DNA from 2 places in the Actinacidiphila glaucinigra genome. Region 2 is predicted to be linked to the other one. Evidence: riboswitches for the same ligand, from Rfam matches in the RefSeq annotation. Region 2 holds a riboswitch; the other holds the start of a gene.
The links. A riboswitch is a leader RNA that binds a small molecule or an ion and turns the genes downstream of it on or off. The one in region 2 is predicted to bind glycine.
Positions count from the first base shown of each region.

Region 1 (3,401 bases), 4.1 Mb from region 2:
GACCAGGTCGGCGGTCCGGGCGACCAGAGCGCCGCGGACGCCGTCACCGACGTCAAGAACGCGCTCACCAAGCTGGTCCAGGACGTCACGGACCTGCTGGCCAAGGTGGTCGCCAAGGACCTCGCGGGTGTGACGGCCGGTGTCGCCACCGTCGTCGCCGACCTGCAGGCCCTGCTGCTGGCGGTGCCGAAGCTGCTCACCGGCGCGCTGCCGCTGCCGCTTCCGCTCCCGCTGCCGCTCCCCTTGAACGACCAGGGGGAGCAGCTGCCGCCCGAGGCGCAGATCGCGCCGCAGGCCCAGGAGGACCTCCAGGGTCAGTAGCGGTACCGCCCCTCACGCGTCGCGGCCCGGCCGCTCAGCCGTCGAAGTCGATGGCCTCGAGCTCCCGGGCCGCTTCGCGGTCCAGCAGCACCACCGAGACGCACACCCCGGGGAGCCGGCCGGCCTCCGCCTCGGCGAGCAGCCGGCGGGAGGCGTTGCGGTGCCGGGCCATGGCGTACGCCGACACCCCCCTGCCGCGTTCGCGCTGACCGTCCAGAGCGGTCCGCACGGGGACGTCCAGCAGCACCAGGTGCATGCCCCGCCCCCGGCGCCGCGCCTGACGGGCGACCCAGGCACGCACCCAGCGCAGGGTGCCGCAGTCGTGCACGACGACGCTGTCGCCCGAGCGCAACGCCCGCCACAGCCCGGCGTAGTGCGCGATCCGCACCAGGGGGCGGTAGAGGGCGTACGGCAGAAGCCGCGGCAGCCGCGCCTGCCAGCGCTCCCTCACGTCCTGCGAGTCGATCAGGCGGGCACCGCCCTTCGCGCGCCGCATGAGGGTGCTCTTGCCGCCGCCCGGAAGACCGGAGACGACCAGGACGTCACCCGGCGGGTAGCGCAGGGTGCGTACGGGCCGGCGCCCCCGCCGCAGATCGAGCAGCCGGCGCGGCCGCACGGCGCGCCCCCCACGGCGCGCCTCCCCGGCCCGCGCCGGTACCGGCCGGGACACGGCCGGGCCCCCGGCCGTCGCATACGCACTCTGCCACCGCACAGTTCGCCCTCCGGGTCCGACGTTCAAGAAATGGTAAATCCTGTGTCTTTGCCTACCCAGAGAAACGGCGGCGTTACAACCGGATCGGAACCGGACCGGGACATCCGGGACTCGATCGCGACAACGGCGGGCGCCCGTGCAATGATGGCGCCCTCAATCACATATCGGCCGTTCGAGGCCGCGCGGGAGAGCTTCCGCACCGCTGCGGCGGGCGGGACGCCGAAGGAGCAAGTCCTCCCTTGAATCTCTCAGGCACAGATACCGCGCGTTCGAGGCACATCTGAAAAGCGGGCGAGCCCTCCCGGCAACGGGGGCGCCGCCCCACCCAAGGTGCAAACCAGGACTCCTCCGACCGGAGGGTCCAGGTGAACCTCTCAGGTTCCGATGACAGATGGGGAGGACCTGCCCCGTCATCGCCCTACCTGTCTCTTCCTCGCCTTGGGAGCCCGCCCGATGAGTGAATCCCGCCGTACCGCACTGGACGCGCTGCACCGCGCCCTCGGCGCCACCATGACCGACTTCGCGGGCTGGGACATGCCGCTGCGGTACGCCAGCGAGCGCGACGAGCACACCGCCGTGCGGACCCGGGCCGGTCTCTTCGACCTGTCCCACATGGGCGAGATCACGGTCACCGGTCCGGGCGCGGGCGAGGCGCTGGACCACGCGCTGGTCGGCCACATCTCGGCGCTGGCCGTGGGCCGTGCCCGCTACACGATGATCTGCGCGCCCGACGGCGGCATCCTCGACGACCTGATCGTCTACCGCCTCGGCGACGAGGAGTACATGGTCGTCGCCAACGCCTCCAACGCCCAGGTCGTCCTCGACGCGGTCACCGAACGCGCCGCCGGCTTCGACGCCGCGGTCCGCGACGACCGCGACGCCTACGCGCTGATCGCCGTCCAGGGCCCGAACTCCCCCGCCATCCTGAAGTCGGTCACCGACGCCGACCTGGACGGGCTGAAGTACTACGCGGGCCTGCCCGGCACCGTGGCCGGGGTCCCCGCGCTGATCGCCCGCACGGGCTACACCGGCGAGGACGGCTTCGAGCTCTTCGTCGCCCCGGCCGACGCGGAGAAGCTGTGGCAGGCGCTGACCGAGGCGGGCGCGGACGCCGGCCTGGTGCCGTGCGGCCTGTCCTGCCGGGACACGCTGCGTCTGGAGGCGGGCATGCCGCTGTACGGGCACGAGCTGACCACCGCGCTCACCCCCTTCGACGCCGGCCTCGGCCGGGTCGTGAAGTTCGACAAGCCGGGTGACTTCGTGGGCCGCGAGGCGCTGACCGCGGCCGCCGCCAAGGCCGAGGCCACGCCGCCGCGCAAGCTGGTCGGCCTGGTCGCCGAGGGCCGCCGGGTCCCCCGGGCGGGCTACCCCGTGGTGGCGGGCGGCGGCGAGGTGGTCGGCGAGGTCACCTCCGGCGCCCCGTCCCCGACCCTGGGCAAGCCGATCGCCATGGCGTACGTGGACGCCGCGCACGCCGCGCCGGGCGCCCTTGGTGTGGGCGTGGACATCCGCGGTACGCATGAGCCGTACGAGGTGGTGGCCCTGCCGTTCTACAAGCGGCAGCGCTGAGGTCCCGGTCACATCCGGCACAGCCGTCCCACCTGTCAAGACAGCCGTTCACCGGCACATACCTGCATCCAGGAGAATTCACGCCATGAGCAACCCCCAGCAGCTGCGGTACAGCAAGGAGCACGAGTGGGTCTCGGCCGCCGACGCGGACGGTGTGTCCTCGGTGGGCATCACCGAGCACGCGGCGAACGCCCTCGGCGACGTCGTCTACGTCCAGCTCCCGGCGGTGGGCGACACGGTCGCCGCGGGTGAGACCTGCGGTGAGCTGGAGTCGACCAAGTCGGTCAGCGACCTGTACGCCCCTGTCTCCGGCGAGGTCACCGAGGTCAACGAGGACGTCGTCAACGACCCTTCGCTGGTGAACTCGGCGGCCTTCGAGGGCGGCTGGCTGTTCAAGGTGAAGATCTCCGAGGAGCCGGGCGACCTGCTCTCCGCGGACGAGTACACCGCCTTCACCGGCAGCTGACCGCCCGAGCCCTCCCCAACGCTCCGCCCTGTCCACTCCGACCTCCGGACGGATGACCCCCTGATGTCGCTTCTCAACAGCTCACTGCACGAGCTCGACCCCGACGTCGCCGCCGCCGTCGACGCCGAACTGCACCGCCAGCAGTCCACCCTTGAGATGATCGCCTCGGAGAACTTCGCTCCGGTCGCGGTGCTCCAGGCCCAGGGCTCGGTGCTGACCAACAAGTACGCCGAGGGTTACCCCGGCCGCCGCTACTACGGCGGTTGCGAGCACGTCGACGTCGTCGAACAGCTCGCGATCGACCGGATCAAGGCGCTCTTCGGCGCCGAGCAC
Region 1 is NZ_CP109144.1:3,261,557-3,264,957, forward strand. Features, by position in the region: gene OIE69_RS14200 (hypothetical protein) at 1-321, shown strand, start outside; gene OIE69_RS14205 (AAA family ATPase) at 356-1,033, opposite strand; glycine riboswitch at 1,207-1,307, shown strand; gene gcvT (glycine cleavage system aminomethyltransferase GcvT) at 1,487-2,602, shown strand; gene gcvH (glycine cleavage system protein GcvH) at 2,688-3,068, shown strand; gene glyA (serine hydroxymethyltransferase) at 3,132-3,401, shown strand, end outside.
Region 1: linked by a shared signal. The riboswitch ahead of gcvT (glycine cleavage system aminomethyltransferase GcvT) and the one ahead of gcvP (aminomethyl-transferring glycine dehydrogenase) in region 2 are both predicted to bind glycine.

Region 2 (3,401 bases):
GGCAGATCAGCGACATCGTCATGGAGCTGCTGTCGCGGCTTTCGCCGCTGGTCGAGCCGCTCAGTCTGGACGAGGCCTTCGTGGACCTGGAGGCGGGCGGGATCGCGGACGACCCGCGCGCGGTGGGGGAGCGGCTGAGGGCGGACATCAAGGCGGCGACGGGGCTCACCGGCTCGGTGGGGCTCGCGGGCTCCAAGCTGCTCGCCAAGATCGCCTCGGAGCAGGCCAAGCCGGACGGGCTGGTGCTCATCGAGCCCGGCACCGAGCGTGAGCTGCTGGCCCCCATGCAGGTCCGTACGCTGCCCGGCGTGGGTCCCGCGACGGCGGAACACCTGCGGCGGGCGGGCATCCTCACGGTCGGCGAGGTGGTGGAGGCGGGGGAGGCCGAGCTGGTGCGGCTGCTCGGCAAGGCGCACGGCGCCCATGTGCACGGGATGGCCCTGGGGATCGACGAGCGGCCCGTGGTCGCCGACCGGGAGAGCAAGTCGGTCTCGGTGGAGGACACCTTCGACGTGGACCTCACCGACCGGGTACGGGTACGGCTGGAGGTGGACCGGCTGGCCGAACGCTGCGTGCGCAGGCTGCGCTCCGCCGGCCGTTCGGGCCGCACGGTGGTGCTGAAGGTGCGGCGCTACGACTTCACGACGCTGACCCGCTCGGAGACCCTGCGCGCCCCGACCGACGACCTCGCGGTGGTCCGGGAGACCGCGGCTCGGCTGCTGGAGGCCGTCGACATCACCGGTGGCGTCCGGCTGCTCGGGGTCGGCGTCGCCGGGCTCGCCGACTTCACGCAGGAGGACCTGTTCGCCCAGGCGGCGGAACGGGACGAGGAGAGCGCTGCGGACGAGGATTCCGGCGCGTCGCAGGGGACTCCGGAGCGGCCCGCGGAGGAGGCCGGTCCGGCGGAGCGGCGCTGGGTGCCCGGCCAGGACGTACGGCACACCGAGTACGGCGCCGGGTGGGTGCAGGGCAGCGGGGTCGGCAGGGTCACCGTGCGCTTCGAGGAGCCGGGTTCGGCGGAGCCTGGGCGGGTGCGCACCTTCGCGGTGACCGATGCGGAGCTGGAGCCGTCCGAGCCGCTCCCGCTGGTGTTATCGGACCTGCCGGGACTCCCGCGTCAGCTGTCGCCGGCCAGCGTGCCGAAGTCGCGGTCCGGCGGGGGCTCCGGCACCGGGCCGGAGAGCGAGGGCCCGCTCATGCCGTAGTGGTGGTAGAGCTGGAGCTCCTGCTCGGGGGAGAGGTGCCGGCCCACGCCGAAGTCCGGGGCGTCCTTGATCAGTGCCTTGTCGAACGGCACGCGCAGCTCTTCCCCGGTGAACTCGCTCGGTTCCAGCGGCACGAACGCGTCACGGCTGAAGAGACCGGTGCGCACCGCGGCCCATTCGGGTTCTCCGGTGGCGTCGTCGAGGTACACCTCGTCGACGGTGCCGATCTTCATCCCGTTGCGGTCGAAGGCCCTGCGTCCGATGAGGCTGCGCGGATCGATGCCGGTCTGCACGGTCCCTCCAACTGATCGCGATTAATCCTATTTAGGCACGAAAGGTGGCGGCTGTCACATGACCCGCTCCCTGACCGCGCTGGTACGCTGACAGCGGCTGCTGACCCCTTGCGGGAGAGTCCTGGCGACGCGGGGAACCGCCCGTCGGGCGCCGAAGGAGCAAACCCTCCCCGGAATCTCTCAGGCATCCGTACCGCATGGGCGAGGTCACTCTGGAAAGCAGGAAAGGGCGGCACAAACTGTGCGCGGCCCCTTCCTCACCGACGGTGAAAGCCGTCCCGGCGCGTGTGCGGGACGGTGAAGCTCTCAGGTTCAGATGACAGAGGGGGAGGCCGTGTCGCGCCAGACCAGGAGGCCTCCGCTGATGACCGCCAACCGCATCCCACTCTCCGAGCTGGAGCGCGGCATCCCCTTCGAGCAGCGTCACATCGGTCCCGACGCCGGTGCGCAGGCCAAGATGCTCGCGCAGGTCGGCTACGGCTCGCTGGACGAGCTGACCGCCGCAGCCGTCCCGGACGCCATCAAGAGCGCCGAGGCGCTCGGCCTGTCCGGCGCCCGCACCGAGCCCGAGGTCCTCGCCGAGCTGCGGTCGCTCGCCGACCGCAACCAGGTGCTGCGGCCGATGATCGGCCTCGGCTACCACGGCACCTTCACCCCGCCGGTCATCCTGCGCAACGTCATGGAGAACCCCGCCTGGTACACGGCCTACACGCCCTACCAGCCGGAGATCTCCCAGGGCCGCCTGGAGGCCCTGCTGAACTTCCAGACGGTCGTCGCCGACCTCACCGGGCTGCCCACCTCCGGTGCCTCGCTGCTCGACGAGGGCACCGCGGCCGCCGAGGCGATGGCACTCGCCCGCCGCGTCGGCAAGGTCAAGGACGGCGTCTTCCTGATCGACGCCGACACCTTCCCGCAGACCGTCGCCGTCATCGAGACCCGCGCCGAGCCGACCGGTGTCGAGGTCGTCGTCGCCGACCTCAGCGACGGCATCCCGGCGGAGATCGCCGAGCGCGGCGTCTTCGGCGTGCTGCTGCAGTACCCGGGCGCCTCCGGCGCCGTGCGCGACCTCAAGCCGGTCGTCGAGCAGGCCCACGCGATCGGCGCGATCGTCACCGTCGCCGCCGACCTGCTGGCCCTGACCGTGCTCACCTCCCCGGGCGAGCTCGGCGCCGACATCGCGGTCGGCACCACCCAGCGCTTCGGAGTGCCCATGGGCTTCGGCGGCCCGCACGCCGGTTACATGGCCGTCCGCGACACGTACGCCCGCAGCCTGCCGGGCCGCCTGGTCGGTGTCTCCGTCGACGCCGACGGGGACAAGGCCTACCGCCTTGCGCTGCAGACCCGTGAGCAGCACATCCGCCGCGAGAAGGCCACCAGCAACATCTGCACGGCGCAGGTGCTGCTCGCCGTCATGGCCGGGATGTACGCGGTCTACCACGGCCCCGACGGCCTGGCGCAGATCGCCCGCCGCACCCACCGCTACGCCGCGGTCCTCGCCGCCGGCCTGCGCGCCGGCGGCGTCGAGGTGACCACCGGTGCCTTCTTCGACACCGTCACCGCGCGTGTGCCCGGCCGTGCCGCCGAGGTCGTGGCCGCCGCCCGCGAGGCCGGGGTCAACCTGCGCCAGGTCGACGCGGACCTGGTCGGCATCGCCTGCGACGAGACCACCGGCCGCGCCGATCTCGCCGCGGTCTGGGGCGCCTTCGGTGTGACCGCCGACGTCGAGTCCCTGGACGCGGCCACCGAGGACGCACTGCCCGCCGGCCTGGCCCGCGGCGTGGACTACCTGACCCACCCGGTCTTCCACCAGCACCGCTCCGAGACCGCGATGCTGCGCTACCTGCGCCGCCTCGCCGACCGCGACTACGCGCTGGACCGCGGCATGATCCCGCTGGGCTCCTGC
Region 2 is NZ_CP109144.1:7,398,143-7,401,543, forward strand. Features, by position in the region: gene OIE69_RS33345 (DNA polymerase IV) at 1-1,205, shown strand, start outside; gene OIE69_RS33350 (PRC-barrel domain-containing protein) at 1,118-1,498, opposite strand; glycine riboswitch at 1,600-1,704, shown strand; glycine riboswitch at 1,709-1,823, shown strand; gene gcvP (aminomethyl-transferring glycine dehydrogenase) at 1,863-3,401, shown strand, end outside.